One region of the Virgibacillus sediminis genome, then DNA from elsewhere that is predicted to be linked to it. Evidence: predicted binding sites of a transcription regulator. Region 1 holds the regulator's gene; the other holds the start of a gene.
The links. The regulator LexA, encoded in region 1, represses DNA repair genes until DNA is damaged. The targets are predictions, from matches to a motif close to CGAACATATGTTCG.
Positions count from the first base shown of each region.

Region 1 (15,683 bases):
GCTTCTGGAGAATCATTGGCTGCATCTTCAGCTCTTCTTGCATGGAGTGGAATTTTCCCATCCAATATCGATTCATCGATAACTGAGGAAGCAGAAAGCCTGGTTCTTAAATCATCTCCCTACCAAGAGGGGATGGAGGATGCTCTTCGACTATTTGAATCAATAAAGAAGTGGGCACAGGAACAAGGATCATTGCTGGACGAGCGATACAGATGGATGGTGCAAGAGCTTGTAGATAGTGATAGATTTCACTTGATGCTGATAGGTGAAAATGCAAATGAGAACTTAACGGTTGTACGTGAATTAGCTGAAAAGGACGTAAGGGAAATAACATCTGCACTCTTGATTAAAGATGGGGAGGAAACGGAAATACATGCCGTTTCAGATAGAGATGTTAAAACCTTTTCAACGATAGATGATACTGAAATGGAAGAATTAGACGAAGAAGTGTTTTTCCATTGGAATAAGCCGGCTCCCTTTTTAAGAGATAACAATCTATCGGTGTTGACTGCTCCTGAAAAAGAGCTGTCCAGCTATTTAAGTATGGCAGATGGATTGTTGTTTTCCTTCAATGCCGATCAGCCTTTGTCTGAGGAAGTTTTGGCAAAGACGGCAAAAATTAGGGAACAAGAACCAGACCTGCCAATTTGTTTTGCCCTGGTCAACGGTTATAGTAATTTGCAGGATGAAGAACATATGGAGTCGGTAAGTGGAAGAATTCATACTTATTTCCCTGATTCGTTGGTAATCAATTTTCAAAAGAATGAAGGGGGTGTGGGTCTATACAATGGCCTGTCAAAGTTTATCCACTCTGCACGGTATAATAGAAATATTGAAAAAAAGCGCACGAAGAGTATTTTAGATTATGTAAAGAAATCAATTAACCAGCTAAGGGCACAACGCCTGGAACTGGAGAAAAATCTAATAGTTAACGTGAAAGATAATAAGGAAATGGTTACGAAGCTTGAAGGTGCTCAGCGTCAATTGGGTGACATGGAGGACAAAAAAATACAGGACATTAAAAACTCTTATCAGAGCATCCGGGAAAAACTGAGAGCACGTATGGAAAGAAATATTCCGGAAATTCTGCGAAATTGCGCACAGTATATAAAGGAAGACAGCAATTTTGAGACAGTTCAAGAGGAACTGAATATAGAGATGAATAAACAGATAACTAATTATTTTGAAGAGACAGCTTTAAGGGATTTCCGCTCTTCTATTGAACAATGGTTGGAAGAGAGTGAAGAACAATTAGTAGAAAGCCAAAGTTATCTAGATGAAATGAAGGAAAGCTTTAACCAACTGTTTGGGGAAGAAAGGTTGAAGCTTCATTGTGACATGCAGGTATTGGACGATTGGCGGCGGGATATTGATCGGATGACAAGCGGAAGCATTAAGCTGGAAAATAATGATCTGATAAGCCAGCCAGGATCTTCCCAGTTTCTGTTGAAGGGGGCAGGGAGGTTGTTTGATTCACTGCCTCAATATAAAGGCGTCCTTTATAATAGATATAAACAATATATCGAAACAAGGGATTACAGCCAAGCAGCTGAATCCGTTACAGAAATGTTTATCCAGCAGTTGGAGTTATTTGGGAAATCGCTTGATCGGGATATCCATCTATTTTTCGCTGGTCCTTCTAAAGAACTGCAAAATGCCTTGAAAGAAACCCATAATAAGATCGAAGACGGTGAAACAGCTTTGAACAATATGAGGAAGAATCCAGAGAATTACCAAGATCCACTTACATTATTCGAATTAAAACTGCGCCAATTTGGATGGATGAATATGGTAGAAAAGCCTGTTCATGAATACCCTTAACTCTATCAAGAGCGGAAAATGCACCTTGCCCCTTGCAACAGACAGGGTGCATTTTTCCTATTAATAATACATATTATTCAAATAGATTAGATAGCCGTTAAACGAAATGGATGCTTGGTTATGGTGTACCACTTTATATTGTGGCTTATAAGCAACAAATTCTCGTGACGGCATAGAAAATTGCGATAGATGCTTAAAGGATGGCCTGGTAACAAACGGCATCATATAGGCTGAGCGAGTGCTTCCGGGCCTTCTATGTTGATTGAGGGATTGGATAATCTGTTCTCCGGACTTAATTCCTATTCCATGGCCGAAAAATGTTCCGTCCTCCAACACTACGGCATTTTCTCCCCTCCACCAATCCGTTTCTGGATGAAAATCTGGATTATTAAAATAGACCACATCACCGGGAAGCGTAAAATTTGTATTAATTCGCTGAATGCCAAGATCAGAGTCGAAATGCCAGCTGTATAAGTAGAGGTTCTGAAACAGCTGATTAAATAATCTCTCCCCGATAGCAGCTAAAACAGCACGGTAGTAAATGATCAATATAGCTGTTGCACATTCAAATCCATAAAGAGAGCCGTTTCTGTAAATATCTTCAATTGCATCCGAAGGTCTGACATCCTGCCGTAATCTAAACCCGCCGACACTCGTCCGGTGCCAATATTCCGGATTGCAGCGGGAGTTCCTAAAGGTTTCAAACTGTGCGTCACTGTTGTTCATGGCTTTTGCACTCTCTATAATGTTTTTTCGCAATTGGAGTTCAAAGCGCAATCCATTCATGGTTTGATAAGAATAAATGATAGGATGGCCTTGCATTTGTCTGTAGATTGTACGTTCAATAGCATCTGAGGTCCAAGTATCACTTGCTGGAGCATCCATTCCTTGCAATTGAATCATTTCGTCCACATCCTTGTTTTAGTAAAGTTGGATTTGTACCCAGTGTATTCTTGGTGTCGTTTAATGTGTATATCAACTAGTCCACTCATTGCAGAAAACAAAAACACCGTCCGGCTGTATAACCGGCGGTGTTCTTACTTTCCCTGTATTTCTTATTGTTCCTGCAATTCTCCGAGCGATACGCGGTGGGTCTCCTGTGGATTCTCCAACATATAGACATTGGCTGTTTCGTTTTGCTCATCAATGTTTTGTATGTATATCGGATTTCCACGGAACGTTACATTAATGAGGTTTTCGGATTGCCTTATTTCCTTTGCCCGCTGCTTATCCATATATCTCGTTCTCCTCCTTATCAGTCATACTTGTATATTGAAATCATGTTTAAAGTAAAATGGCTGGTCTAGCTGGATTCGAACCAGCGAATCACGGGATCAAAACCCGATGCCTTACCGCTTGGCTATAGACCAACGATATGGAATTGCAAATGACAAGAAAAAATTGTCTATTTTCAAGATAGATCTTAACCCTTGTATCTTGTATCGCCTGTATGTCCTTATTATCTTATCCGAATAGAGAGATACTATTCGTCCAAGATCATTTTTTTATATCTTTTGAAGCTGCAGACGGAGAACACCAGTATAAAAATAAGCGTAAGCGGACATATTCATCATTTGTGACTATTACTGTGTCGATTGAATATCTAAGAAAAGAGGATAAAGCCATGCTGCGATGTATGGAGACTTGAAAATTTTGAAAAATAAAAGCCGCCAATGGCAGCTTTTATCCAGTTTAATGGATATTTCTATATAGACCGATCACTTTTCCAAGAATTGTTACATTTTCATAAATAAGAGGGTCCATCGTAGCATTTTCAGGCTGGAGACGGATATGATCCTTCTCTTTGAAGAAGCGTTTTACTGTAGCTTCGTTTTCTTCTGTCATTGCTACTACTATATCACTGTTTTGAGCAGTGTTTTGCTGTTTAACGATGACCTTGTCTCCATCAAGAATGCCCGCCTCTATCATACTTTCCCCGTCAATAACAAGGATAAAAAGGTTGTCATCCGCTCCTGCGCTAGAATTGGGGAGGGGGATGTACTCTTCTATATTTTCTACCGCAGTTATCGGCAATCCGGCAGTTACCTTACCAATTACTGGCGCGTACGTAACTTCTTCTCTAGGGATATTGTTGTCTTCTTCCATATTCATTACTTCTATCGCACGCGGCTTTGTCGGGTCCCTCCTGATGAAGCCTTTGCTTTCCAACCTGGAGAGGTGGCCGTGCACCGTCGAACTAGAAGCAAGCCCCACTGCTTCTGCAATCTCACGAACAGATGGGGGATAACCTTTTTCACTGACTTGTTCTTTTATATAATCAAGGATCATTTGCTGCCTTTTTGAAAGCTTAGTCATCTATCAAACACCTCGCACATAGAATTTACTAGTGATAGTTTACCATTTGGTACCAGGTAATGCAAACGTTAGTTCGAAAAAACGGTTGACAGGACCATACGTTCGGTATTAATATGAATGTACTTAAATGCGAACAAAGGTTCTTAAATTTTGTGGGGGGAATGCTGTATGTTTGGTAAAATAACAATGACCGATGTATTTTATATAGGTGCTTTTATTTTGATGCTGGGGTTTTTGTATTTTGCTATGATAACCAGCTGAGATCGACAGAAGGGGTTATGACACATGAGAGCTATCATCTATTGCAGAGTTAGTACCAATAAAAGTGAACAAGAAACATCACTGGAGAGACAGCGGCAGGAACTCAATGAACTGGCGGTAAGATTCGGGTTTGAAGTGATTGCCTCCATAGAGGATCAAAGAAGCGGATACGATATAGATCGTGAGGGCATATTCGAGATGCTTGATTATTTTGGAGAAGGAAGTGCTGACTGTCTGTTGATACAGGATGAGACGAGGCTTGGGCGCGGTAATACAAAGATTGCCTTGTTTCATCAGCTGCAAAAATTAGAAGTACCGGTGTATACTGCCATCCATGACGGGAAACTGGAACTGTCCGAATCCGACTCCATGGTTCTTCAAATAGTAGGAATAGTGGAAGAGTACCAACGGAAAATTCATAATGCGAAAATTAGGAGAGGCATGAAAAAGGCCGTTAAAGAGGGGTATAACCCGGCGGATAATCTATCAAATCAAGGAAAGGCTCCCGGCAGGGAAAGAGTCCCATTTCCCATCGAGGAAGTAGTAAGATTGAGGCGGAATAAAATGACCTTTGAGGAAATTGCAAAGACATTGAATAATCTGGGATATCCGGTATCCAAAGCAACTGTCCACCGCAGGTACCAGGAGTATCAAAATACTTGATTATGAACATATGGAACGATAATATGAAGAGCAAGGACGGGATGTCCCTGCTTTTTTTATGTTCTGCAGGGGCCTCAAGGAGGTTTAAACATGTTATCTGAGGAAAAATTAGGGCGTATCAATGAGCTTTCCAGAAAATCCAAAAAAGAGGGTTTAACGGAAGAAGAAAAAAAGGAACAGAAAAAGCTTCGGGAGGAATACCTGAAAAACGTCCGGAATTCATTCAAAAACCAATTTAAGTCTATGACAGTGATGGATCCGGAAGGGAACGATGTAACCCCTCAAAAAGTAAGGGACCTGCAGGAAAGAAACAAAAAACATTAAAACTGTTCATTATCAATAATGAACTTTCACTTGTTATGTGAAAAGTTTCATTATAGAATGTATATGTGACAAACAAATCAGACAGAAAGAGAAAAGGAGATTTTAAATGGCAGACAGAATTGAACAGCAATCAATCAATACCATTCGTACCTTATCCATTGACGCAATTGAAAACGCAAACTCCGGACATCCAGGTTTGCCAATGGGTGCCGCTCCGATGGCATACACATTGTGGACGGATTTTATGAACCACAATCCTAAAAATTCCAAATGGTTTAATAGAGACCGTTTTGTATTATCCGCAGGACATGGATCCATGCTCCTATACAGCCTCTTGCACCTTTCCGGCTATAATGTAACCATGGAAGACCTGAAAGGATTCCGCCAGTGGGATTCAAAAACACCAGGTCACCCTGAAGTACATCATACAGATGGGGTGGAAGCAACAACAGGACCTCTTGGGCAGGGGATAGCTATGTCCGTAGGAATGGCTATGGCAGAAGCTCATTTAAGTGCAAAATTCAATAAAGAAGATATTAATGTAGTGGACCACTATACTTATGCAATTGTCAGTGATGGCGACTTAATGGAGGGGATCTCCCATGAAGCTGCTTCTCTGGCAGGGCACCTGGGCTTAGGAAAGCTCATTGCACTCTATGATTCCAATGATATTTCTCTAGATGGTGATTTGGACCGTTCTTTTTCGGATAATTCAGAGCAGCGGTTCAAGGCGTATGGCTGGCAAGTGCTCCGTGTTGAGGACGGTAATGATGTAGACGAGCTTCGTCATGCTATTAAAGAAGCACAGAAGAACACAGATCAGCCGACACTGATTGAAGTGAAAACGGTTATTGGTTATGGTTCCCCTAATAAATCAGCTTCAGCTGCATCCCATGGCGCTCCTCTTGGAGGCGATGAGGTTAAGCTCACTAAAGAATTCTATAAGTGGGAACATGAGGAATTCCATGTACCTGAAGATGTCTATGCTGATTTCAACGAGAAGATTGGAAAGCAGGGGGAAGAAGCTGAAGCAGCTTGGAATAAAACATTGGAAACATACAAGGAAAAATACCCTGAACTTGCAGAGGAATTTGAACTTGTTCTTTCAGGAGAGCTTCCGGCTGACTGGGATAAAGAACTTCCTGTTTTTGAACCAGAGAAGGACACGCTGGCAACTCGTGCATCCTCAGGTAAGGTCCTGAACGCTATTGCCAAGTCCGTTCCGAACTTCTTTGGCGGAAGTGCCGATTTAGCTGGTTCAAACAAAACTCTGATTGAGGGAGAAGATGATTTCTCTCGTAAAAACTATGCTGGAAGAAACATCTGGTTCGGTGTACGTGAACACGCAATGGGGGCTGCCCTCAATGGTATGGCATTACATGGAGGACTGAAGGTATTTGCGGGTACATTCTTTGTCTTCAGTGATTATCTGCGTCCGTCCATTCGCTTGGCATCTATTATGCAGACTCCAGTAACCTATGTGTTTACCCATGATTCTATTGCTGTCGGTGAAGATGGTCCTACTCATGAACCAATTGAACAACTGTCCTCACTGAGAGCAATGCCTGGTCTTTCTTTGATCCGTCCGGCAGATGCTAATGAGACACAGGCAGCATGGAGGCTGGCATTAGAATCCAAAGATCAGCCGACTGCTCTAGTGCTGACAAGACAGAACCTTCCAACACTCGAAGGTACGAAAGAAAATGCTTATGAGGGTGTTAAGAAAGGCGCATATGTTGTAAGCAAAGCCGATAAAGAAACACCTGATGCACTGCTTCTTGCCACTGGTTCCGAAGTACAGCTGGCTGTCCGTGCGCAACAGGAATTGAAAGAAAAAGGCATTGATGTCAATGTAGTCAGCATGCCGTCTTGGGATCGGTTCCAATCTCAGGATGAAGCATACCGTAATGAAGTCCTTCCACCGGCCGTCAAGAGCCGTGTAGCCATTGAGATGGGATCTCCATTTGGCTGGGAGCGTTATGTAGGTGATGAAGGAAAAGTTCTAGGAATTGACAGGTTCGGCGCCTCCGCAAATGGCGAAAAGGTTATGGAGGAGTACGGCTTCACTGTTGAAAATGTAATTAAATATGTAGAGTCCGTAATCAAGTAATAACCAAAAAGATGGTTCCTTTAAGGGGCCATCTTTTTTTCGACAAAACTAGTGTGGTTTTACAATAGGAAGTGACATTTTTTTGGAGGTGAATACGTATAATAGATGATAAAAGGAGATGATTGCAGTGTATGAGTATTCTATCTTTTGGATAAAAGAAGAAATAGCGAATAATTATTTCCATAAAAGTGATCTATTATATCGTTTTATATATGAATACCAGCGTAATCACCGCCGTCCAGATTTAAAGGATCAATTTAATTATATAACTAACAGTTTTTCCGTTTCTAATTTAGTTACATACCTGAAGACATGCCGGGACTTAGGTTTTGTCGGCAGTGAGAAAATTAGTATTAGGGGAAATATGGTGGAAATCTACCTAAATGAGAAATATATTTCTTTACAGATAAAAGAGAAACAATTACAATTCGTTTGTAAGACACTACAGGATGCAGAAGATCTGCTGTTTCCGCTGTTGCGGAAGTTCGATAACAAGTTATTCGTGGTTGGTAACAACCATAGAAAATTTGGGTGGATATCACCAATACAGCAGCTTAATGTTTCCCTCAGTGGACAAGTGTTGTATTCTTATCCCTAATTTACTATACTGTATAGGAGACAACACGAAGGAGGAAAGCTTGAAATGAGCACGATTTGGGTCGTATTAATAGCAATTTTGGCATTGATTGCCGGTGTTGCGCTTGGATTTTTCATTGCACGAAAGTATATGATGAATTATTTAAAGAAAAACCCGCCAATTAATGAACAGATGCTTCGCACACTAATGATGCAGATGGGACAGAAGCCTTCCCAGAAGAAAATCAATCAGATGATGCGGGCGATGAACAACCAGAATCAGTCCGGAAAGTAATATGCAATTATTAATCATTCATTAATAATGATATGCATACGAACATACTCCTTGCTATCCTAATAGTTGGGGGTATTTTTAATTTTTGCACTTTCCGTGTGAATGTTGGGGTATTGTCAAAAATGATTGCTTTTCTGCCCTTATAATTCTGATAAAATGAATAAAGCGATGTTTTAGGAGGATTACTATGGAAGAGATTAATGTCTTTCTCGCTTTTGGGGCAGGCTTTCTGTCATTTGTTTCGCCCTGTGTTTTACCGCTTTTTCCTGCCTTTTTATCTTACATAACTGGAATGAGTGTAAGCGAAATACAGGAAGAGAACAAAAAACTCAATAAAAAAGCGATGCTGCATACCTTATTCTTTTTGCTTGGTTTTTCCAGCGTTTTCATCATGATCGGGTTTACCACCTCTTTTATTTCGGAATTTTTGATGACTTATCAGGATATAATCAGGCAGATCGGAGCAGTTTTAATTATCTTTTTTGGTCTAGTGATTGTAGGAGTATTGAATTTTGAATTTCTCATGAAAGACAGGAAAATTAGATTCAAGAACCGTCCAGCCGGATTTTTCGGTTCCTACTTGGTTGGTACCGCATTCTCACTTGGATGGACTCCATGTACGGGCCCGATCCTAGCAATTGTATTATCTTTGGCAGCAACTAACCCTGATATCGGGATGATTATGATGGTCAGCTATGTGTTAGGATTTTCTATTCCGTTCTTTTTGCTTTCCCTATTTATCGGTAAGCTGAGATGGTTTAAGAGAAATAGTGGATGGCTAGTGAAAGTAGGCGGTTATGTGATGATCGGGATGGGGATTGCCCTATTTTTTGACTGGACCACCAAAATTACTGCATTTTTAGCTGGATGGTTTGGTTTTTACGGATTTTAATGGATTTTCACGCGTGTTTATACTATCATTATTAAATATAATGTTGTGAAAGAAGGGGACGGATTTATATGCATACACCGAATGATTTAATTTTAAAGACGACAACCTCGGTAATAACATTTATTCTGCTAGGATTTGCTATCTATCTGTTCATTGCTGGCCATAATTCTCCAGGTGGCGGGTTTGTAGGGGGATTATTGACCTCCGGTGCCATTTTGCTGCTGAATATGGCTTATGGAATGGAAGCGGTCCGAAAGATGCTTCCGATCAATTATACGACGATGATACCGGTTGGGTTAGCGATTGCAGTAGGCACGGGTGCGGGATCATTCCTATTTGGTGTTCCATTCCTATCCCAGACGTTCGGATACTTTCATTTCCCAATTTTTGGAGAAGTTGAACTTGCTACGGCAATGTTGTTTGATTTGGGTGTCTATTTCACGGTTGTCGGTGTTATGATGACCATCATATTAACAATCGCCGAGGACACGGAGCAGCAGTAGGAGGAACTAAAATGTCCAAAATGTTTGTTGGCTGCCTGTGCATAACGGCAGGGAAGAGTGATTAACATGTTCTGGTTAATAGCTAGTACCATTGTTGCTGCCTGCATGGCTTCTATCATGATTGTCATTCGTCTAAGAGCGTCAAAAAGACCGGCATCTCTTAGAAAGATTATCCTTCCTCCCTTATTTATGAGTACGGGGGCGTTGATGTTTATCTTTCCAGCTTTCCATATCAATCTTTTCCAGTTCATGGAAGCAGCGGCAGCAGGAATGGTTTGCTCTATCTTTTTGATTAAAACGACAAAATTTGAAGTCAGGGATCAGGCTATATATTTAATTCCCTCCAAATTATTTGCATTGATTTTAGTTGCTCTATTGGTATTTCGCTTAATCTTCAAATTGATCATCGGAAGTACGATCTCTTTTGGTGAAACAAGTGGGATGTTCTTTATTCTCGCTCTATTCATGATCCTAACCTGGCGGTCGGTAATGTTATATAAATACATACAGCTGGAAAGGGATCTTAAGTGCCGGACAGCATAAAAAAGTGCGCCAAGTGTTCCTTGGCGCACTTTTTTAATTTAGTAACTAAGAATTTTAGGCTCATCGGTAACCTATCAACTGGAATAGCCTGCTCCGCTCTAACAAAGCAAGTTTTCCTTCCACTTAAATATAACAAGTAAAAGGGCCACACACCATATGGCAGACCAACGAGCATTGAATAATTTCTAGTGGCCGCAGCAACATAATGGCACTATAAGGGCCAAGAGTTGGCATGGCCACCTGTTCTAATTTCTTTCACCTGCTGGTTGGATAGCGATCCTGCCAATCCTCTGCATAATCCTTTTTTGATAAATTAAATAAGTGCTCATAAGGTTTTGTGTCAATATCCTTTTCTTTTAGTTTTTTCCTTAAGAACTTATGATCCCTTTTCGGGGTAGCCACAATATAACCTTCTATTAGTGTTTCCTTCGTAATAACCTCATCTTTTTTCTGAAGGGCCATTTCTCCAATTTTGCTAGCAATCTTATGCCTGGCTACATCCCGAAACAATTCAGGAACAGGGGAGACAAGTTCCTCCAGAAATTCCTTTTCTTCCTCCTGCCACATATGTCTCGTTTTCTCCATGTAATATTCTTCCCAATCCATATCCGAACGCCCATCAGCTTTCGGCAGTTTTTTCAAGAATTTACGGAACATGAAGAATCCGCCGATTCCCATTAGACCAATCATTATAAAACCCCAAAGAACAATTAAGTAATCCATCATATCTGCCAACTCTTTCACCTGATCTTCCAAGAGAACAATAGAGGAATCCATTATTTTCTATTCCGAAGCAATTTATTTTTTGTTCTCTTTATAGTAATATTACATATAATTAGAAAGTAAAATTATGGTAGTTACATATTTACTGTTATCATTAATTATAGTAGGAATTTATAAGATAAACAAGATTCATGTCAACTAGCTGTTGCATCTTTAGAGATAATGCACTTTACAGACGAGATCAACCAGGTTTCTACATTTTGGAGGGGGGAAATCACTATAATGCAATATAAGAACCATGGCAGAGAAGGAGTCTCAGGGATCTATCCAAGCTTCCCAGAACAAATACAGACCGATCAGTCTAAGCTCCCTCCATCAATTTTGAGATGGATAGGTGAGGCTGCTGATGCAGTGATAATTGTATGGGATGAAGATGGGAATGCCCAGTATATTTCCAGGGCCTTTGAGCAATCGCTTGGATATAAATTGTCCGAAATCCAAGCGCTGAAATGGCATGATTTGGTATCTCGGCAAGATGCCTGCTATATAAAGAAAACAATCGATAAAAGTGGAGGACACGACCAGGTATTTACAAGCAGTCTTCTACATAAGAACGGCCAGTATATCAGGTGCCAATGCAAACTGAGAAAGATTACAGATCAAATGACTGGCTCCATATTTTACGCTAGTATCATTAAAGACATGACAGAGAGAAAAGAATTGGAAGAAATGATTATTCGCTATGAAAAAATGTCGGATGCAGGGCAGCTTGCGGCAGGTATTGCCCACGAGATACGGAATCCTCTGACCTCATTGAAAGGATTTTTGCAGCTTCTCCAGGCAAAAGTAAAGGGAAGAGATGAATACTATAAGATAATGCTTGAAGAAATTGAAAAAATGGAAAAAATCACCACCGAACTATTGTTTGTTTCCAAACCATTAACCGAAAATATGAAAATGGAACCCGTAACCGAAATGATTGAGGATGTAGTGACACTTTTGTCAACACAGGCAAGAATAAAGGGAATCGACATTGAGTATGCGGGAGAAGATGGCGCATTTGTCTATTGTGATCGTTCACAGGTTAAGCAAGTACTCCTCAATTTAATTAAAAATGCTGTAGAAGCGATGGAAGAACCAGGCACCATTCAGGTGAAAGCCAAAAAAAGTGAGGAAGATGTTTGTATACAGATAATTGATGAAGGTGCCGGCATTCCGGAAGAGCTCATTCAAAAATTAGGGGAACCCTTTTTCACGACAAAAAAAAGTGGGACTGGCCTTGGACTAATGATTACCAAGAAAATTCTTGAAAGGCATAATGGAAAACTGTCCATTAAAAGAAACAGAGAAAAAGGCAGCACTTTCGGAATATACTTTCCGATACAGTAAGTTATAACTTTAGACCATACTTCTTTTCCTTTGGTATAATTTTTACTTATCATTTTAAATAAGATATTGATATATCTACTTTTATGTTAAATAATTGTTTTATAGACTGTCTTCGTATAAAATATAACTCGAAATGATAATTTTCATTCATTTCTTATCTTAATGAAAGTATCAGTAATTTGAAATGTGAAAATGGTCATATACCCGTTTTCTGATGGAAATTCGGTGCAGTGGCCAAAGCAAGTATTGGGAGAGGGGTTAAAATATGGGAAACAACGCGTTTAATTCCAAGAAACAGTTTAACGCAAACGGAAAAACGTATAACTATTATGACTTAAAAGCGGTTGAAGAGGCAGGACTGGGCAAAGTTTCCCGTTTGCCATTTTCTATCCGCGTTCTATTGGAATCGCTTCTACGACAGCATGATGGCCGTCAGATTAAAAATGAACATGTGGAAGGCCTTGCAAAATGGGGAACAAAAGAAGGGGAAGGCAGCGATGTACCTTTCAAGCCATCCCGTGTAATTTTACAGGATTTCACCGGGGTTCCTGCGGTTGTTGACCTTGCTTCTTTAAGGAAAGCTATGGTGGATATGGGTGGAGAGCCAAATAAAATCAATCCAGAAGTGCCAGTTGACCTAGTTATCGACCACTCTGTGCAAGTCGATGAATACGGTACTCCTAATGCACTTCAAGCTAATATGGATCTTGAATTTGAACGCAATGCCGAACGTTATGAGTTCTTGAACTGGGCTCAGAAAGCTTTTGAAAACTACCGGGCAGTTCCACCGGCAACCGGTATCGTTCACCAAGTTAACCTAGAATACATTGCAAACGTTGTCCATGGAGTCAAAAACAGTGATGGAGAATATGAAGCATATCCGGACACACTAGTTGGTACCGATTCCCATACCACTATGATCAATGGCCTAGGAGTCCTTGGATGGGGCGTAGGCGGTATTGAAGCTGAAGCCGGAATGCTTGGGCAGCCGTCATTTATCCCGGCACCTGACGTTATTGGTGTGAAATTTACCGGAAGTTTCCCTAATGGAACAACAGCTACTGACTTAGCCTTGAAAGTTACTCAAGTGTTGCGGGAGAAAAATGTGGTTGGCAAATTTGTTGAATACTTCGGTCCTGGGCTGAAGGATATGCCTCTTGCAGACCGTGCAACCATTTCTAACATGGCACCGGAATATGGTGCTACTTGCGGATTCTTCCCAGTGGATGAAGAAGCTTTGAACTACCTTAAACTCACCGGCCGTGACCAAGAGCAGGTTGACCTGGTTGAAAAATATTGTAAAGAGAACAATCTCTGGTACTCTGCTGATCAGCCGGATCCTGAGTACACAGAAATGGTGGAAATTAACCTCGATGAGCTTGAGCCAAACCTTTCCGGACCTAAACGTCCGCAAGATTTGATTGCTCTTTCCGATATGAAGGAAAAGTTCAATAATGCTGTCACCGCTCCAGAGGGTAATCAAGGTTTCGGGATGGATAAATCAGAATTTGACAAAGAAGTAGAAATTGAGCATCCAAATGGCAGCCGTTCCGTTATGAAGACGGGTTCACTGGCAATTGCTGCAATTACTTCCTGTACTAATACTTCCAATCCATATGTAATGCTTGGTGCAGGACTTCTTGCGAAAAATGCGGTCGAAAAAGGGCTGGATGTACCGGAATACGTCAAGACATCTCTTGCCCCCGGGTCTAAGGTTGTTACCAAGTACCTGGAAGACTCTGGATTAATGCCATACCTGGATAAGCTTGGATTCAACCTGGTTGGTTATGGCTGTACAACTTGTATTGGTAACTCCGGACCGCTCCGCCCGGAAATTGAACAGGCTATTGCGGACAATGACTTGCTTGTTTCTTCTGTTCTTTCAGGAAACCGTAACTTCGAAGGCCGAATTCATCCGCTTGTAAAAGCCAACTATTTGGCATCTCCTCCATTGGTGGTTGCATACGCACTAGCAGGTACAGTGGATGTAGATCTTTCGAAGGAGCCATTAGGTAAAGATAAAAATGGGGAACCAGTATATATGAATGATATCTGGCCTTCTATGAAGGAAATCAAGGAGCAGGTGGAAAATGTGGTTACACCTGAGATTTTCCGCAAAGAATACGAAAATGTATTTGAATCCAATGAAAAATGGAATGAAATCGATACAACGGATGAACCCCTGTTTGAATGGGATAAGGATTCTACTTATATCCAAAACCCTCCATTTTTTGAAGGATTGTCCAAAGAAGCGGATACCGTTAAGCCATTGAATAAATTGCGTGCCATTGGTAAATTCGGTGATTCGGTTACAACGGACCATATTTCACCAGCAGGTGCCATCGCAAAAGATATGCCGGCAGGCAAGCATCTGCAGGATAAGGGAGTTTCCCCTCGGAACTTTAACTCCTACGGTTCCCGTCGTGGTAACCATGAAGTTATGATGCGGGGAACATTCGCCAACATTCGGATCCGCAATCTGCTGGCTCCGGGGACAGAAGGCGGATATACAACTTATTGGCCAACAGGCGATGTAATGCCGATCTATGATGCCGCAATGAAATATCAGCAGGATGGAACTGGTTTAATTGTATTAGGCGGTAAAGATTATGGAATGGGCTCATCACGTGACTGGGCAGCCAAAGGGACCAACCTCCTTGGTATTAAAACAGTTATTGCTGAAAGCTTTGAACGTATTCACCGCTCCAATCTTGTCATGATGGGCGTCTTGCCGTTACAGTTCGAAAAAGGCCAGAGCGCGGATAAATTAGGGCTGACCGGAAAAGAGACCTTCAATGTAGAAATTGGTGAAGATGTAAAACCGCATGATTTAGTAAAAGTTACTGCGGTCGATGAAGAAGGAAAAACAACTGAATTCCAAGCGATTGCACGCTTTGACAGTGAAGTAGAAATTGACTACTACCGTCATGGAGGCATCCTGCAAATGGTTCTCCGTGATAAGATGGAAGCTTAATGTTTGCCAAAAGGCCTGTACTGCTGACAGTACAGGCCTTTGCAATTTACTGAGCTTTCAATTGACTAAAAGTTATATTAATTGAAATAGTTGGCGATACTCCTTATTAGACAGCCAGGCTGTTTAGCCTTTGGCATCAATTACAGTCCGGCAGACGAAGCACGGGGTTTGATGATCTGTTGTGAAGGATGTCTTGCCCCGGTATAAAAAGGAGTGAGCCACCATTTCTTTAAAGAAGAGATTGTCTTTTGAAGAATTAGTCCAGGAGAACCGCCAGCAAATCCTGAATGATC
Region 1 is NZ_JBHRRZ010000001.1:142,763-158,445, forward strand. It holds gene ACFODW_RS00705 (tetratricopeptide repeat protein) at 1-1,821, shown strand, start outside; gene ACFODW_RS00710 (protein-glutamine gamma-glutamyltransferase) at 1,882-2,724, opposite strand; gene ACFODW_RS00715 (H-type small acid-soluble spore protein) at 2,877-3,056, opposite strand; tRNA gene ACFODW_RS00720 (tRNA-Gln) at 3,117-3,191, opposite strand; gene lexA (transcriptional repressor LexA) at 3,514-4,137, opposite strand; gene ACFODW_RS00730 (YneB family resolvase-like protein) at 4,423-5,061, shown strand; gene ACFODW_RS00735 (DUF896 domain-containing protein) at 5,152-5,385, shown strand; gene tkt (transketolase) at 5,492-7,495, shown strand; gene sirA (sporulation inhibitor of replication protein SirA) at 7,623-8,093, shown strand; gene ACFODW_RS00750 (YneF family protein) at 8,139-8,366, shown strand; gene ACFODW_RS00755 (cytochrome c biogenesis CcdA family protein) at 8,554-9,258, shown strand; gene ACFODW_RS00760 (Na(+)/H(+) antiporter subunit B) at 9,327-9,761, shown strand; gene ACFODW_RS00765 (CcdC family protein) at 9,828-10,304, shown strand; gene ACFODW_RS00770 (DUF2621 family protein) at 10,560-11,027, opposite strand; gene ACFODW_RS00775 (ATP-binding protein) at 11,310-12,416, shown strand; gene acnA (aconitate hydratase AcnA) at 12,682-15,390, shown strand; gene ACFODW_RS00785 (FbpB family small basic protein) at 15,632-15,683, shown strand, end outside.

Region 2 (15,683 bases), on a different contig from region 1:
GCAGAAAAATTTAGAAGTTCTATAGAGGAACACACATTTAAGGAATTGCGCTTAAGGCAACCATTAGAGTGGAAACAGCTAAAGTCTCGTTTTAAAAGGGATGATAAAAGGATTTCTAAGTTTTTAAGAAGAGTGGAACGAGATTCACCAGAATTTTTAATTACTAATGTCTTTTGTAATAAGGAAGAGACTAATGGACCAGGGCTAGTAGATAGGAATGTATTTATGAATTATCTATATGGATTGATGTTTCGACGAATTGCCGGTTTTCTCAGTAAAACAAATTCCCGTGCAGAATTAATAATTGATAGAAATACAGATAAAATGGCACAAGATAGTTTAAAAAATTATATTTCAGACGTTACCAGGTATTATACCGGAAGCCATCCTAGGCATTCAAAACCAAAATGGATTAACCCAGAGGATGATCCAATCCTAGGGATGTCTGATTTCATATCTGGTGTAGCTCTTCGCTCATGGACCGACTATGTGGAAAATGTAAGTGACGAATGTAAAAAATGTGAAGTGACTAACTGTATGTACAATTGTGATGAAAGCAATTATAAATACAAACGAAGTTTCCGATATATTCAAAAATGGAATTATAACACATTATCTAATTGGGACTGGCAAGGTCTTTTATATCACCCTTATGTATATAAAGATAATTACCCCCATTTAATTCAACCAAAATAAAAAGATCTCCAATTAATAGGAGATCTTTAATCTGGTATATGTAAGGCGGGAGGATCCCACACCGTTAAAAGGTGCTGCCGCTAAAAAGGAGCTCATCGCTCGACGCGACCTGCCGCCTAATTCAATTCTACCATAATTGGAGTTCTTGTCAAACAGATATTATAAAGAAGAGGTGTAGGAGGATCTCACACTAAATTAGTGCTGCCGCTAAAAAGGAGCTCATCGCTCGACGCGACCTGCTACACCTCTGTATTATATATATCCTTTTTTATACAAAATATACCGTTTGACGAGACGAAATAATAATTTATGGATGCCAATTTCACCTTCTCTTATTCCCTAGAAAACCCCTTCAATTTGAAGGGGCAAATTAAGGGGTATTCAGAGGTGGCCTTCTTAGCCTTCGCACATAGCACCTGTTTATACCCCACTTAATGTTCTTTTCTCCTTAAGTAACCTCCCGCACACCTATACACGATTTTCTTTTCAATTAACCTTTCAATAATCTTTTTTCCATACATTTGTAACTGCCTATCATCAGTGAGTTCCTCAATCGTCACGGCATTAGGGTATCTCTTATCAAGTTGGACCAATACGCTGATTTCTGTTAAATCTAAATTGTATTCTCTCGAAAGCTCTAAATAATTTGTCATATTTCCTCACTTTTTGTCGTATTTTCATTCATAATTTTACCAAAGAAGTTTTTATGGAGGATAGTCCTATATACATTAAGTTTTTGTAAATAGCAGTTATGTCATTCAAAATTCCTTATACATAAGATTAACTTTGTAAGCTAATTCACTATAAAATATAATAAAGAGACAAAATTTGGAAAAAAGATGTTATATTATTGGTGTTGCAAATTTTATTAATTTCAGGAGGATTCGGATGGATAACGAGTTAACAAAACAAGTTAGTGTACTTGAAATCCCTGATGATATAGGGTATTGGTTACTACGTGCTGACGGTGGGAAATATTATGATGATTTCTTCCTTAACAATTTTATAGCTATTTCAGATAATAAAATCTCACTGGAAAAATTGCGAGATTACCAAGAAAATAGTATTGCTGGGATAACCCTCGACCATTATAAGCAAGTCTATAAGGATACATATTCGGATTGGTCCAATCAGCAAATAGCCCATGCAGCTAGTAGGACAGAAAAATTCTGTGATGAAATGAAAGTGGGCGATTTAGTACTAGTTCCTGCGAAGAGATCAAACAGCTTTCTGCTCGGTGTAATAAGTGGAGAAGTTTATGAAATAACAGATGATGACCTCAACTCTGGTAAACATATCCATTATGCTATAAATCCCTATTTTAAAAGGAGAAAAATGAATTGGATAAAGGAGATACCTCGCTCAGAAATCTCCGAAAAACTTTACTGGATGTTATCAGCTCATCAAACTATATTTGATTTACAAGATCACAAGGAATATATTAATCAACTCCTCGCCCCTATATATATTCAGAACGGAAGTTGTCATGGAACGGTTAAAATATCAAAAAGGGAAGGTTTGAATTCCGATGAGTGGTACGATTTACATTCCACAATTAAAAAATATACTGATTTAACTTCGGAAGAAGTAATTGTTAAATCTAATGTTCAAAGTCCAGGTTTATTAGAGTTTATTTCTAACAATTTAGCATCAATTATGGCTATTACAACGGTTTTAGGCGGAGTTTTAATAGGGGAAGTCAACTTACTTGGAATTAAAGTTAAAGGGATATTACCGTATTATCAATCGCATAAAAAACAAAAAATAGAGATGGAGATAATGGAAGAAGATAAAAAGGCAAAACAATTAGAAAATCATAAAGCTGAGTTCGACTTACATAGAGAAAAAGAAATTTGGGAAATAAAAAAAGAGACTGAAGCCGAACAGTTACGTGAACAACTTCGAATCTCTAGTTTCGATGCTGGTAAAATAATTGCAAATCAAATGCAAACGGATACTTCGGAGAATCCGAATGGGGATGAACTCTAAAAAATACGAGAAATAATGATATTAATAATATGTAAATAATTAAATTGACTGGTAAGAAAAGGGAGAGTAGTTTTACAAAAAGATAAATTATGGATAAGGTGAAACAATAACCATAAATAATCTGAATGTATTTAATCATGTCCTCCCATCCCTTCTTATTATAACTATATAATCTCATTAATGAGGATATTTTTCAAGAAAGGAAAATATTACATTTTTAAGACTATAAACTCCACTTTGTGTTTACAGTTATGATTTGAAGCAACAATAAATAATGGAAAGTCCTTATACCTAAGGGCTTTTCCCTATCTGCAATCTCCTCAGAGTGGATTCGGATTCCCAAAACATATATTTCCTGACAGCCCTAAAATTAACTTTGCATGATTCTTCTGCTCAGTGGTAGTATAAGAACAAAGGTTCCGAACGTATATTCTTATCAGGAGGATGAAAGTATAATGGGAAAAGTAAACGATCGTGGAACAAAAAAATGGACTTCTATAATGATGCCGGAGCACACCAAGCTATTGGAGGAGATGTGGAAGCAGCAGGATTACAGGGAGAGACCCATGCTTAACGACCATCAAATTGAAGATATTAATATTGCTTTGCAGCTGGCCCTAAAAGATGATCTCACTGTGGAGATAGAATACTTTAAGAATCATTATTATCACAAAACCAAAGGGAAGCTGTTAAGCGTTGATGTCCTCAGTCAATACATACAGATAAATAACGATTGCATCCCGCTGCCTAATATAACTGGCGCCTGGATTGATTAAAAAAAGACCTCAGGTTATTACGCCCGAGGAATTTGTCTGCTTCGAGAGAGGTATAGTATAGGGCCTTCCAGAACATAAAGGTAGCACAGCTACAGTATTAGTATTTTTAACCAAAATATACTTAAACATCATACTTTATTTTCGAGAATTAGGCGGCCTGTTCAATTTTACGTTAACCGGTTTGTTTATCCCGACCTCCCAGCTCTAATTATGTTAATGGCATGGTATTTCTTCATGATTAGAGTGTCCTCTGCCGTAAAAGGTGCTATTTCCTCAGCCAAGTCAGTCATTGATTAAAGATAGAAATATGGTAAAATTAGATTCCTATCAGCTCTTATACTATTGTCTCAGGTGTGGAAAGCTTGGGACTATGAGATAGCCCCTCTTTTGAGGGGGCTATTTTAGTAAGGGTAAATTTCACGGTCTGTTATTTTGTTATATGCCGAATAAAACTTTTCCTCAATGTAATTTAGATGGTCTGTGTACCGTTCTTCGACTTCTTTTTCCGCAAACCCTAGGACAGCCCTTAACAGAAAATCAATTGTATAATCCTTTTGTCTATCTGATAAATCTAAGTTCCAATAAAAGGGTTCCTCGTCATCAAGGATTTCTCTGCACATCTTCGCAATTCTTTCATATCTTTTATAATCACTCATTTTTAGCACCTCCAATGAAAGGTATTCTTTGGCTAGGAAATTTATTCATTAGTAATAGCCGGAATTTTAACCCATCAATACTTTAAATAAACACATTCAGTTAAATGCTGGAAATCGAAACGTAATTCCTTTGGATAGTATCCTGAATGTACTTATTGAATAGCCCCTCGGTTGGGGGCTATTATTTTGGGAAAGATTGGTTTTTATGCAGGAATTCATTTAACCATGTCGAACCTTTATTATATATAGCACCATTTGCATAGTTATTAATTGAGAGTATTAAGGAGAATAGTCAAATGAAAACTGAATACATGAAAGAAGCCTATGGGTTGCTGTACGAATTAGAAACCGGGCTGGGGCAATACATTGAAATGACAATGGAGAAAACATATGGAATCGGCTGGCAGGTCCAAGCTCCCATTGCGATGAAATATAAACCTCACTCCAAACGATTTGACTCCTTCTATTACCACGAACTTGTCTCCATCCTGCGAGCATACCCCTGTTTTTCTGAACTTCCTAAAGACGTTTACCTACAGTTGCTAAGAACCGTCCCCATTCGAAATAAAATTGCTCATTGTAAGAGTATTAGTGATGAAGAAATGATGCAATTACAAAATACTTGTGGGTTAGCTATGAAATATATATGCTTTACAGAGGAAATTACTTGTTAGGCAGGGGTAAGGAGTCGTTCTTATTAGGTAACCTAGGCTTGAAACCTGAGGTGGTACATTCCTAAAACCAAGTTTGGTACTTATAACTGTATTTATTTATGGAGGAGTATTTGTGTTTCTTCCTATATAATAGAAGGAATGGTATCATGGGAAAGGTAAATGGGGTTGAACTGGGGTTGAAACTCCTCATTTGGGGTCGGAAATGAACATACTTAACCCCATAAAGCAAAATCAAAACCCTATAAACTCAAGGTTTTTCATAGAACATCCGTTTCGTACCCGGTAACAACAACAGCCTTCTAAGCTGTGGGTCGCAGGTTCGAATCCTGCCTGGGACGTCAGCGGAGAGAAACCTATAATTATTTAGGTTTCTCTTTTATATTTTTCGGGAATCATTTTATACATAAAAGCTGTGAGAATGTATATCTATTAAAAGAACCATGAATACTAACAATGGAGGGAAGGGGGAGAAGGAATGGCGCAGCAGTCTGCTAACGACAATATAATACTTTTTCCTAAATGGAAATTTGCCTTAGAAGAAGAGAGTTTGAAGGCATTAAAAGAGAAGAGATATGATGAAGCGCTGGCAAAGTTGGACCAGCTGTTGAGCTACCACGTGGACAATCATGAAATCATAATAGGAAAACTAATTTGTCTGATGGAACTGGGAAGATACAGTGAGGCCCAGGAACTATGTGAAGAGTTGCTCGGATATAGGGATGAGCATTATTTCCATTACGTACATATCTACTTGACCATACTATTTCAAACTAATCAATATGACCTGCTGATGGAACAAGTGGAAGTGGAACTTGAAGGTGAGAGTATACCTTCCGCGCTTAAAGAACAATTTGAACAGCTTTATGATATGAGTAAAAAAATGCAGAATGATCTGGTCATTGAGGATAGCAAAACACACATAGGTGAATTCTGGCAGGCCGTGGAAGAAGAAGATCATAGAAAACAATGGCGGCTTGTCGAGAGCTTAAGGAAATCAAATACCGTAGAACCGGAAAGACTATTAAAATATTTAATGGAACCAAAAGTCCATCCGGTAGTCAAAACGTCAATATTCCTATGGCTCCAAGATGCAGAATCATCCAAGGAGGTTACCGTACATAAGCTTGGTCAACAGATTACAGTGGTACCGAATGAGACAGGCGGGATACAGGTGAATGGGCTGGCTAAGCAGATCGGGTTGCTTATAAGTGAAATAGAACAAAAGAATCCATCATTGTTCCATCTGCTGAATGACTTGCTCTACCGATATTTATATGTCCGTTTTCCAATCATCCCGCCGTATGAAGATGCTCTACAAGTGGCCGAGGCCCTGCGTACTGTAGGCAAAGAATACTTGAATGTACATAATGAGTCCGTGATTAAAGCCGACCCGGCTGTTGAGGAGTATATGGAAGAAATAAAGCTATGTGATGTTTTATATTATAGTGTGATTGAAGATTGATATGATCGCCTTGTCAAATGCTTGAAAGGCAATATAATTATGTTATAATAAGATGGTTGCAAATTTAGCATCAAGAAGATCATGCTGATTGTATGAACGTGAAAAATGAATGACTCAATAGATTTTGGAGGGAATAGTAATGTCAGCAAAATGGGAAAAACAAGAGGGAAATGTTGGAGTATTAACGTTCGAAGTTTCTGCGGACGAATTCGAGAAAGCTTTGGATCAAGCATTCAAAAAAGTACGCAAGGATATTCAGATACCTGGATTCCGAAAAGGGAAAATTCCGCGTAAAATCTTTGAAAGCCGTTTTGGCGTAGAATCACTCTATCAAGATGCAGTAGATATTGTACTTCCAAATGCCTATGTTCAGGCGATTGATGAAACAGGCATTGAGCCAATTGAACAGCCAGAGGTGGACATCGAGAATATCGAGCGCGGGGAAGACCTTGTTTTCACTGCAAAAGTCCAAGTGAAGCCGGAAGTATCTCTGGGCGATTATAAAGGCCTGGAAGTGGAAGAACAATCTGTGGAAGTAACTGACGAAGAAGTCGAAGAAACAATTGAAAAACTCCGCCAAGACCATGCAGAACTTGTCGTAAAAGAGGAAGGGACAGTCGAAGAAGGAGATACAGTGGTCATCGACTTTGAAGGATTCCTCGACGGCGAGGCATTTGAAGGCGGAAAAGGGGAAAACCATTCCTTGGAAATTGGTTCCGGCCAATTCATTCCCGGCTTTGAAGAACAGTTGATCGGTAAAGATATCGATGCCGATACAGAAATCGAAGTAACCTTCCCTGAAGATTACCATGCGGAAGAACTGGCTGGTAAAAATGCTACTTTTAAAGTGAAAATCCATGAAGTGAAATACAAAGAGCTTCCAGAACTGGATGATGAATTCGCTGTAGATGTAGATGAAGAAGCTGAAACACTGGATGATCTTAAGAAAAAGAAAAAAGAAGAACTTGAATCCCAGAAGAAACAGGATGCTGAAAACCAGAAGCGGGAAACCTTGCTGGAAAAAGCCTCCGAGAATGCAGACGTTGACATTCCAGAAGTAATGGTTGAAACAGAATTGGATCAGATGGTGCGTGAATTTGAACAGCGTCTTCAAATGCAGGGAATGACGATGGAAATGTATTCCCAATTCTCCGGTCAAGACGAATCAGCATTGAAAGAGCAAATGAAAGAAGATGCTGAGAAGCGAGTGAAGACAAATCTGACATTGGATGCTATTGTAAATGCAGAAAACCTCGAGGTTTCCGAAGAAGATGTTGATGCAGAGCTTGAGAACATGGCTTCCATGTACGGTACTGATAAAGAACAGCTTAAGCAGATGCTTGGCGGAAACACGAATGCCATCGAAGAGGATCTCAAATTCAGAAAAGCTATCGACTTTCTTGTCGAAAACAGCAAAGCAGTATAATAACCTATTAAATGTTTAGGTACAGGTGAATAGGGAAAATAATTGGACAAGGTGCGAACATTCGCACCTTGTTTCCATTTTATCCATATTTATTAGAGGGAGTTGGCCGGTTAAATGTTGATTTTGCTACTTAAATCCAGGATTGGACATATAGTATAAGTAAATATGTTTGACTTTTCCCTGAAATTGGCCATAATTGATATAATCCCTGCTTAAAAGGTGTATTGTTTTGTAATTTAATATTCATCTGATATGATGACTATAAAAGTTGTACCTAACTGAAAATGGGAGCAGATATAAACTTTTAGGGGTGAATTGAATGTTCAAATTTAATGAAGAAAAAGGGCAATTGAAGTGCTCATTCTGCGGAAAGAGTCAGGAGCAGGTCCGTAAACTGGTTGCGGGGCCTGGTGTATATATATGTGATGAATGTATTGAACTCTGTACGGAAATTGTGGAAGAAGAACTCGGCACCGATGAGGAAGTTGAGTTGAAAGAGATTCCTAAACCGAAAGAAATCAGAGAAACGCTGGATGATTATGTGATCGGCCAGGATAAGGCGAAAAAGAACCTATCTGTTGCTGTATACAATCATTATAAGCGGATTAATTCACCGAAAAATGCGGATGACGTAGAGCTTGCAAAAAGTAATATTGCAATGCTGGGACCGACCGGAAGTGGTAAAACACTGCTTGCTCAGACGCTTGCAAGAATTATCAATGTCCCGTTTGCTATGGCCGACGCGACTTCTTTGACAGAAGCCGGCTATGTAGGGGAAGATGTGGAAAATATCCTGCTGAAGCTTATCCAGGCTGCTGATTACGATGTGGAGAAAGCAGAGAAAGGCATCATCTATATAGATGAGATTGATAAAGTTGCCCGTAAATCTGAAAACCCATCAATAACACGGGATGTTTCTGGAGAAGGCGTTCAACAAGCCCTTCTTAAGATCCTGGAAGGTACTGTTGCCAGTGTGCCGCCACAGGGAGGCCGTAAACATCCACATCAGGAGTTCATCCAAATCGATACGACTAATATCCTGTTTATCGTAGGGGGAGCTTTCGATGGTATTGACCAAGTTATCAAGCGCCGTCTTGGTGAGAAGGTCATCGGTTTTGGTTCGAATGCCGAGCAGGAAAATCTTGAGCCCGCTGAACTGCTGGAAAAAGTATTGCCGGAAGACCTGCTGCGATATGGTCTTATTCCTGAGTTTATCGGAAGGATTCCAGTAGTGGCCAGTCTTACTCCATTGGATGAGGAAGCATTGGTGGAAATTCTCACGAAGCCGAAAAACGCATTGGTTAAACAATATAATAAACTATTCCAAATTGATGATGTGGAACTGGATTTTGAAGAAGGAGCTTTAGAGGAAATTGCGAAGAAAGCAATTGAACGCAAAACAGGGGCCAGGGGTCTCCGCTCCATCATCGAAGGAATTATGCTTGATGTGATGTTCGAGCTTCCTTCCAGAGAAGATGTAGAGAAGTGCATCATAACCAAGGATACGATTATTAGGGAAGATGGAAGTCCTAAATTGGTATTCAGGGACGGAACAGTCAAGGAAGGTAACAAAACACTTCCAAAAGAAAGTGCCTAATTCATAAAAATTTATCAATTTGGGAAGACTGACCTGGTGTATAACTTCTTCGCTATTCAGGCTGAAGGGATATGCTTTGGTCAGTCTTTTGATATCAATGGGCAGACAGGGATTGTCTGTATTAAACATTTACAAACAGGTGAGTTTTCTATAAACTTTAAGAACGTACATAAGACGAAATAATACCTAATTACGATGGAGGTACATATTTATGCCAAATGAGCCAATTCAACTTCCCCTCCTTCCTTTACGCGGGCTTCTGGTTTTTCCTTCCATGGTACTGCATCTGGACGTAGGCAGAGATAAGTCTGTCGCCGCGCTGGAAAAGGCAATGATGGATGACCAGATCATTTTTTTGGCCGCCCAGAAGAAAGTGAGCATTGATGATCCGGAGACATCGGATATCTATCATGTCGGAACAACTGCAAAAGTAAATCAGATGATCAAGCTTCCAAATGGAACACTGCGGGTCCTTGTGGAAGGGCTGGATAGAGCACAGATCATTCGTTATGTTGAAGACGAAGATGAATTCCTGGTGGAAGTGGAGAAACTGGAAGATATACAGGGAGATCCCCATGAAGAAGAAGCATTGATGCGTTCCCTTCTGTCCCAGTTTGAAGAGTATATAAAAATTTCAAAGAAGATTACCCAGGAAACATTGAATACGGTAACTGATATCGGAGAGCCGGGAAGGCTTGCTGATATTATTACTTCGCATTTATCACTCAAAGTGAAAGAAAAACAAGAGCTGCTTGAAATGCTGGATATTAAGGAAAGACTCCAGCACCTGGTTAAACTTATATCGAATGAGCAAAAGGTTTTGGACCTAGAAAAAAAGATCGGGCAGCGTGTGAAAAATTCCATGGAGAAAACTCAAAAAGAGTATTATCTTCGTGAACAATTGAAAGCAATTCAGAAGGAGCTAGGTGAAAAAGAAGGAAAGACAGGAGAGGTCGGCCAACTTCGGGAAGAGGTGGAACAGTCCGACATGCCTGAGCATATCAAGGAAGTTGCACTCAAGGAATTGGGAAGGTATGAAAAGGTGCCACAAAGTTCTGCGGAGAGTTCTGTTATCCGAAACTACCTGGACTGGCTCCTTGCTTTGCCTTGGACTAAAAGGACCCGTGATACGATAGAAATTCCGACAGCGGAAAAGATACTTGATGAGGATCACTATGGCTTAGAGAAAGTGAAAGAACGCATCTTGGAGTATCTGGCCGTTCAAAAATTGACAAAGTCCATTAAAGGTCCCATCCTCTGTCTAGTCGGCCCTCCAGGGGTGGGGAAGACATCATTGGCTAAATCGATTGCCCGTTCCATCAACCGCAATTTTGTCAGAATCTCGCTTGGCGGAGTTAGAGACGAAGCTGAAATAAGAGGCCACAGAAGGACCTATATTGGTGCAATGCCCGGAAGAATTATTCAGGGTATGAAGAAAGCGGAAACCATTAATCCAGTGTTCCTTTTAGATGAGATTGACAAAATGTCCAATGATTTCCGTGGAGATCCGTCATCAGCTATGCTTGAGGTGTTGGATCCTGAGCAAAATGTTAATTTTAGTGATCATTTCATTGAAGAGACTTATGATTTATCCAATGTATTATTTGTCGCCACAGCCAACTATGTCAATAATATACCAGGACCTTTGCTGGATCGGATGGAACTTATTTCTATTCCGGGGTATACAGAGGTAGAAAAGCTTCATATCGCCAAAGAACATCTGTTGCCGAAACAGCTGAAAGAAAACGGACTGAAAAAAGGTAATATGCAGGTCAGAGATGATGCATTGCTGAAGCTGATCCGGCGCTATACCCGGGAAGCAGGTGTGAGAAACCTTGAACGCCAGCTTGCCACACTTTGCCGGAAGACAGCTAAAATTATTATCTCTGAGGAGAAAAAGCGAGTGATAGTAACGGAGAAAAGTATAGAGGACTTGCTTGGAAAGCCGGTATACCGTTACGGTATGAAAGAGCAGGAAGATCAGGTGGGTGCAGCAACAGGGCTGGCATATACTTCAGCCGGCGGTGATACGCTGTCCATTGAAGTTTCCCATTATCGTGGCAAAGGAAAGCTTACCTTGACAGGGAAATTAGGGGATGTCATGCAGGAATCTGCCCAGGCTGCCTTCAGTTATATCCGCTCCCGTGCAGAAGAACTGAGAATCGAACCTGATTTCCACGAGAAATATGATATTCATATCCACGTTCCTGAAGGTGCTACTCCGAAAGATGGACCTTCAGCTGGTATTACAATGGCCACGGCCCTTGTTTCCGCTTTAACAGGAAGGGCTGTAAAGAGGGAGGTAGCTATGACGGGAGAAATTACGCTCCGTGGTCGGGTACTTCCGATTGGGGGACTTAAAGAGAAATCATTAAGTGCCCATCGTGCTGGAATTTCCACAATTATTATACCTGAAGAAAATATAAAGGATATTGATGATATTCCGGAAAGTGTGCGCAATGGCCTGACATTTGTTCCGGTCAGCCATTTAGATCAAGTCCTCAAGCAGGCACTTGTGGAGGAAGAAAATGAAGATAACTAATGCAGAAATTGTCATCAGTGCAGTAAGCAAAAAACAATATCCAGATGACCGCCTGCCGGAAATTGCTCTGGCAGGACGGTCAAATGTGGGGAAATCTTCGTTTATTAATAAGTTAATCAATAGAAAAAACCTTGCTAGAACCTCTTCTAAACCGGGGAAAACACAAACGTTGAACTTTTACCGGTTAAACGATGCTTTCTATTTCGTAGATGTTCCCGGTTACGGATATGCGAAAGTTTCCAAAAAGGAGAGGGAAAAATGGGGTACGATGATGGAAGAGTATTTCGAGACAAGGGATACATTGAAGGCTGTTGTCCTTATTACTGATAGCAGGCATGAGCCTACGAGGGACGACATTCAAATGTATGACTTCCTAAAGTATTTCGAATTGCCGGTGATCGTCATTGCTACGAAGATTGATAAGGTGCCGAAAAACAAACGGTCTTCCCATTTAAAAAGGACGAGGGAAACATTAGAGATGGAGCCTGAAGATGAATTGGTCGCTTTTTCTTCAGAGACAGGTGACGGAAAAGACGAGTCTTGGAGACTGCTGAGGAGATATCTCTAAAAACGGCTGCTATTCAAAGGAGGGTCCTTTGGAATAGCAGCTTTTTTATTCAGAAAGTTATTGGATAGTGGATACCGAACAGACTACACGTGTGGGACTATGCTCTTACTTTTTCTTTTTCCTTTTCAATAAGTAAATACCTATGAAGATTAAAATGAGAGGCCAAAAGTTTTCAAGGAAATCCGACATTATATATATCCAGGATAGCCATTCGGGCAATTGTATGGAAAATATTAATAGGATAGAAAGGCTGGTCAGAAGCAAACCAGTTATAAAACCGTCTTTGGTTTTTGTAGATTTAATAATGAAAGCAAGGCCAACCAGCAGCAAATACACCCCCCAATGATCGATCCACCATTGGTAGTGCTGATTGCCGTGAAGGTGAATACCGATACCAAGTAGGAGAGAGCCTGAAAATAAATTATCATACAACTTTGACGTATAGCCATGAATAACCAGTGCCAAGCCGACGATAATAAGTAATGTCGTCCAGGAATAAAAATCGGTGAATAAAGGCAGCCTCCATTCCCGGAACAGAAAATAAATGCCTATCCCAATTAAGATATAGGCAATCAACGAATTTCTTTTATTCATTTCTATATCACCCCGCTACACATTCATCTATATACTGATTCCTTGCTAATTGAAAAACGTTATGGTAAATTACATTGGAACTCAATTTATAACAAAGTACGGCCTGAATCTATTCTATTGTTTCATTATCTGTTCACATTTTCAAAAAAAGTGCAGGGTAATTTATGTTAGAATATTGTTAGAAGATAAAAATTGTGGAAGCACATTTACTGTATAGAATGTTGGGGGTATTTAGTTTGCATATCGTGAAAGTTGGACTCAATTATAAGACAACCCCGGTTGAAATCAGGGAAAAACTTACCTTTGCTGAACCGTCGCTGGTAGATGCGATGATTGAACTCAAAGAGCGTAAGAGTATTCTTGAGAATGTGATTGTTTCCACATGCAACCGGACGGAAGTATATGCGGTCGTTGATCAACTTCATACAGGCCGTTATTATATAAAACAGTTTTTGGCAGATTGGTTTCAGGTGGAAAAGGAAGAATTTTCCTCCTATCTTCAAATTGCTGAAAATGATGGTGCAATAGAACACTTATTTCGAGTATCTTGTGGGCTGGACTCCATGGTGGTTGGAGAAACACAGATTCTCGGACAGGTAAAACAGTCCTTTCTGACTGCACAGCAAGCAAAGGTAACCGGAACGTTGTTCAATGAACTGTTTAAACAAGCTATTACCTTTGCAAAGAAAGCACAGAAGGAGACGGCTATAGGTACACAGGCGGTTTCGGTCAGCTATGCAGCCGTAGAACTTGCCAGGAAAATATTCGGCAAGCTTCAGGATAAGCATGTCGCCATTCTTGGTGCAGGGGAAATGGGAGAGCTCGCTGTAAAGAACCTTCAAGGTTCAGGTGCAGATCATATTACAGTAGTAAACCGGTCCCTGGAGAAGGCAGAAAAGCTTGCGGCGAAATTCCAAGCAGAAGTAGCATGCCTGGAACAGCTTCCAGCTGTGGCCGAGAAAGCTGATATTCTTATCACCTCTACTGGCGCTGATTCCTATGTGGTAACGAAGGATATGATTGCGCCAGTATTAAAGAAACGAAAAGGAAACCCGCTTTTTATTGTAGATATTGCCGTTCCCCGGGATGCTGATCCGGAGCTAAGCCAACTGGAGGATGTATTCCTCTACGATATTGACGATCTGCAGCATATCGTGGATGAAAATATGGCTTCGCGAAAAGCTGTTGCCGAGGAAATTGAACTTCATCTGGAAGGGGAAATTGTGGCGTTTAAAGAATGGGTGCGTACGCTTGGAGTTGTTCCGGTTATTTCAGCTTTGAGAAAGAAGGCACACTCTATTCAGACGGAAACAATGAAGAGCATTGAAAGAAAGATTCCTGATTTGACCGACCGTGAAAGGAAAGTTTTGAATAAGCATACAAAAAGCATTATTAATCAGCTGCTGAAAGAGCCGCTTACTCAAGCAAAGGAATTGGCTGGCGAAAAGAATGCAGAGGAGTCTCTGGACCTGTTTGTAAGTATTTTCGGGCTTCAAGATGAAGTAAAAGAAGAACTGATGAAACAGGCCAGTGAAAATAATGCATATCCAGCACTGAATGACAGCGGAAAAGCATCCTTGCCATTGCTGCATAAACTAACCGGCATGTAAACGAAGGGATTCCAAATATGTTTGAACTGAAATGGCTTTCCGAGATCATACTGCTTATTTACGGATCCAGTCTGTTTGGATATTTTATTGATTTCATTCAAAACAACCAGAAGGCGAATCGAATTGCTTTCTGGTTGCTTAGTATGGTCTGGTTTATTCAGACCCTGGTTTTTGTCATATATATTTTCTATGAAAAAAGTTTCCCGGTAGCTACATTGAATGACAGCCTTTTTTTCTACTCGTGGATTCTGGTCACGCTATCACTAGTTATCAACAGACTATTTACCATTGATTTTATCGTTTTTTTCATTAATCTGTTCGGATTTTTTCTTTTGCTGTTCTATCTCTTGACGGAGGCTCAGAATCAGATGCCTGGCAATGGTATTGAATTAGTACACGAGATTCTCATCGCTCATATTGTGCTTGCCGTTTTGTCATACGGGTTTTTTACTGTTTCCTATATTTTTTCATTTATGTACGTCATTCAGTACAGGTTCCTTAAAAATAAGAAAGGCCTGAAATGGATGTGGAGGCTGGGTGATCTTAAAAGACTGGATACCTATTCCTTTACATCGGTGACACTTGGAGTCCCTTTGCTATTAATTAGCATTATTTTAGGTGTAGTATGGGCATATGTAACCGAATCGGAATTTTACTGGTTTGACGTGAAAACCGCAGGCTCTATTCTGGTTCTGTTTGTTTATATAGGGTACCTGCTGCTCAAATTGGTGAAAGGTTATCAAGGAAAAGGGCTGGCTGTGTATAATACAGCAGCTTTCCTTATTTTATTAGTGAATTTCTTTTTATTCAGTGTATTATCCAATTTTCATTTTTAATGGAAAATTAAAGAAGGAGGATGACTATGCGTAAAATAATTGTTGGATCCCGGCGCAGCAACCTGGCTCTTACCCAGACTGAGTGGGTAATAGACCAGTTGAAAAAAGCGGGTGTAGAAAATGAATTTGAAATCCGGAAAATAGTTACCAAAGGTGATAAGATCCTCGATGTAACACTCTCCAAAGTAGGAGGGAAAGGCCTGTTTGTAAAAGAGATTGAGCAGGCGATGTATGACGGAGAAATCGACTTTGCGGTA
Region 2 is NZ_JBHRRZ010000015.1:138,071-153,753, reverse strand. It holds gene ACFODW_RS09190 (DUF3800 domain-containing protein) at 1-696, shown strand, start outside; gene ACFODW_RS09185 (hypothetical protein) at 1,128-1,349, opposite strand; gene ACFODW_RS09180 (hypothetical protein) at 1,585-2,685, shown strand; gene ACFODW_RS09175 (YolD-like family protein) at 3,141-3,461, shown strand; gene ACFODW_RS09170 (hypothetical protein) at 3,863-4,117, opposite strand; gene ACFODW_RS09165 (hypothetical protein) at 4,414-4,791, shown strand; tRNA gene ACFODW_RS09160 (tRNA-OTHER) at 5,067-5,129, shown strand; gene ACFODW_RS09155 (tetratricopeptide repeat protein) at 5,267-6,253, shown strand; gene tig (trigger factor) at 6,393-7,679, shown strand; gene clpX (ATP-dependent protease ATP-binding subunit ClpX) at 7,999-9,276, shown strand; gene lon (endopeptidase La) at 9,488-11,818, shown strand; gene yihA (ribosome biogenesis GTP-binding protein YihA/YsxC) at 11,805-12,386, shown strand; gene ACFODW_RS09130 (LiaI-LiaF-like domain-containing protein) at 12,492-12,980, opposite strand; gene hemA (glutamyl-tRNA reductase) at 13,217-14,590, shown strand; gene ACFODW_RS09120 (cytochrome C assembly family protein) at 14,608-15,426, shown strand; gene hemC (hydroxymethylbilane synthase) at 15,453-15,683, shown strand, end outside.
Region 2: the regulator LexA is predicted to act here: its motif matches at 3,106-3,119, upstream of ACFODW_RS09175 (YolD-like family protein).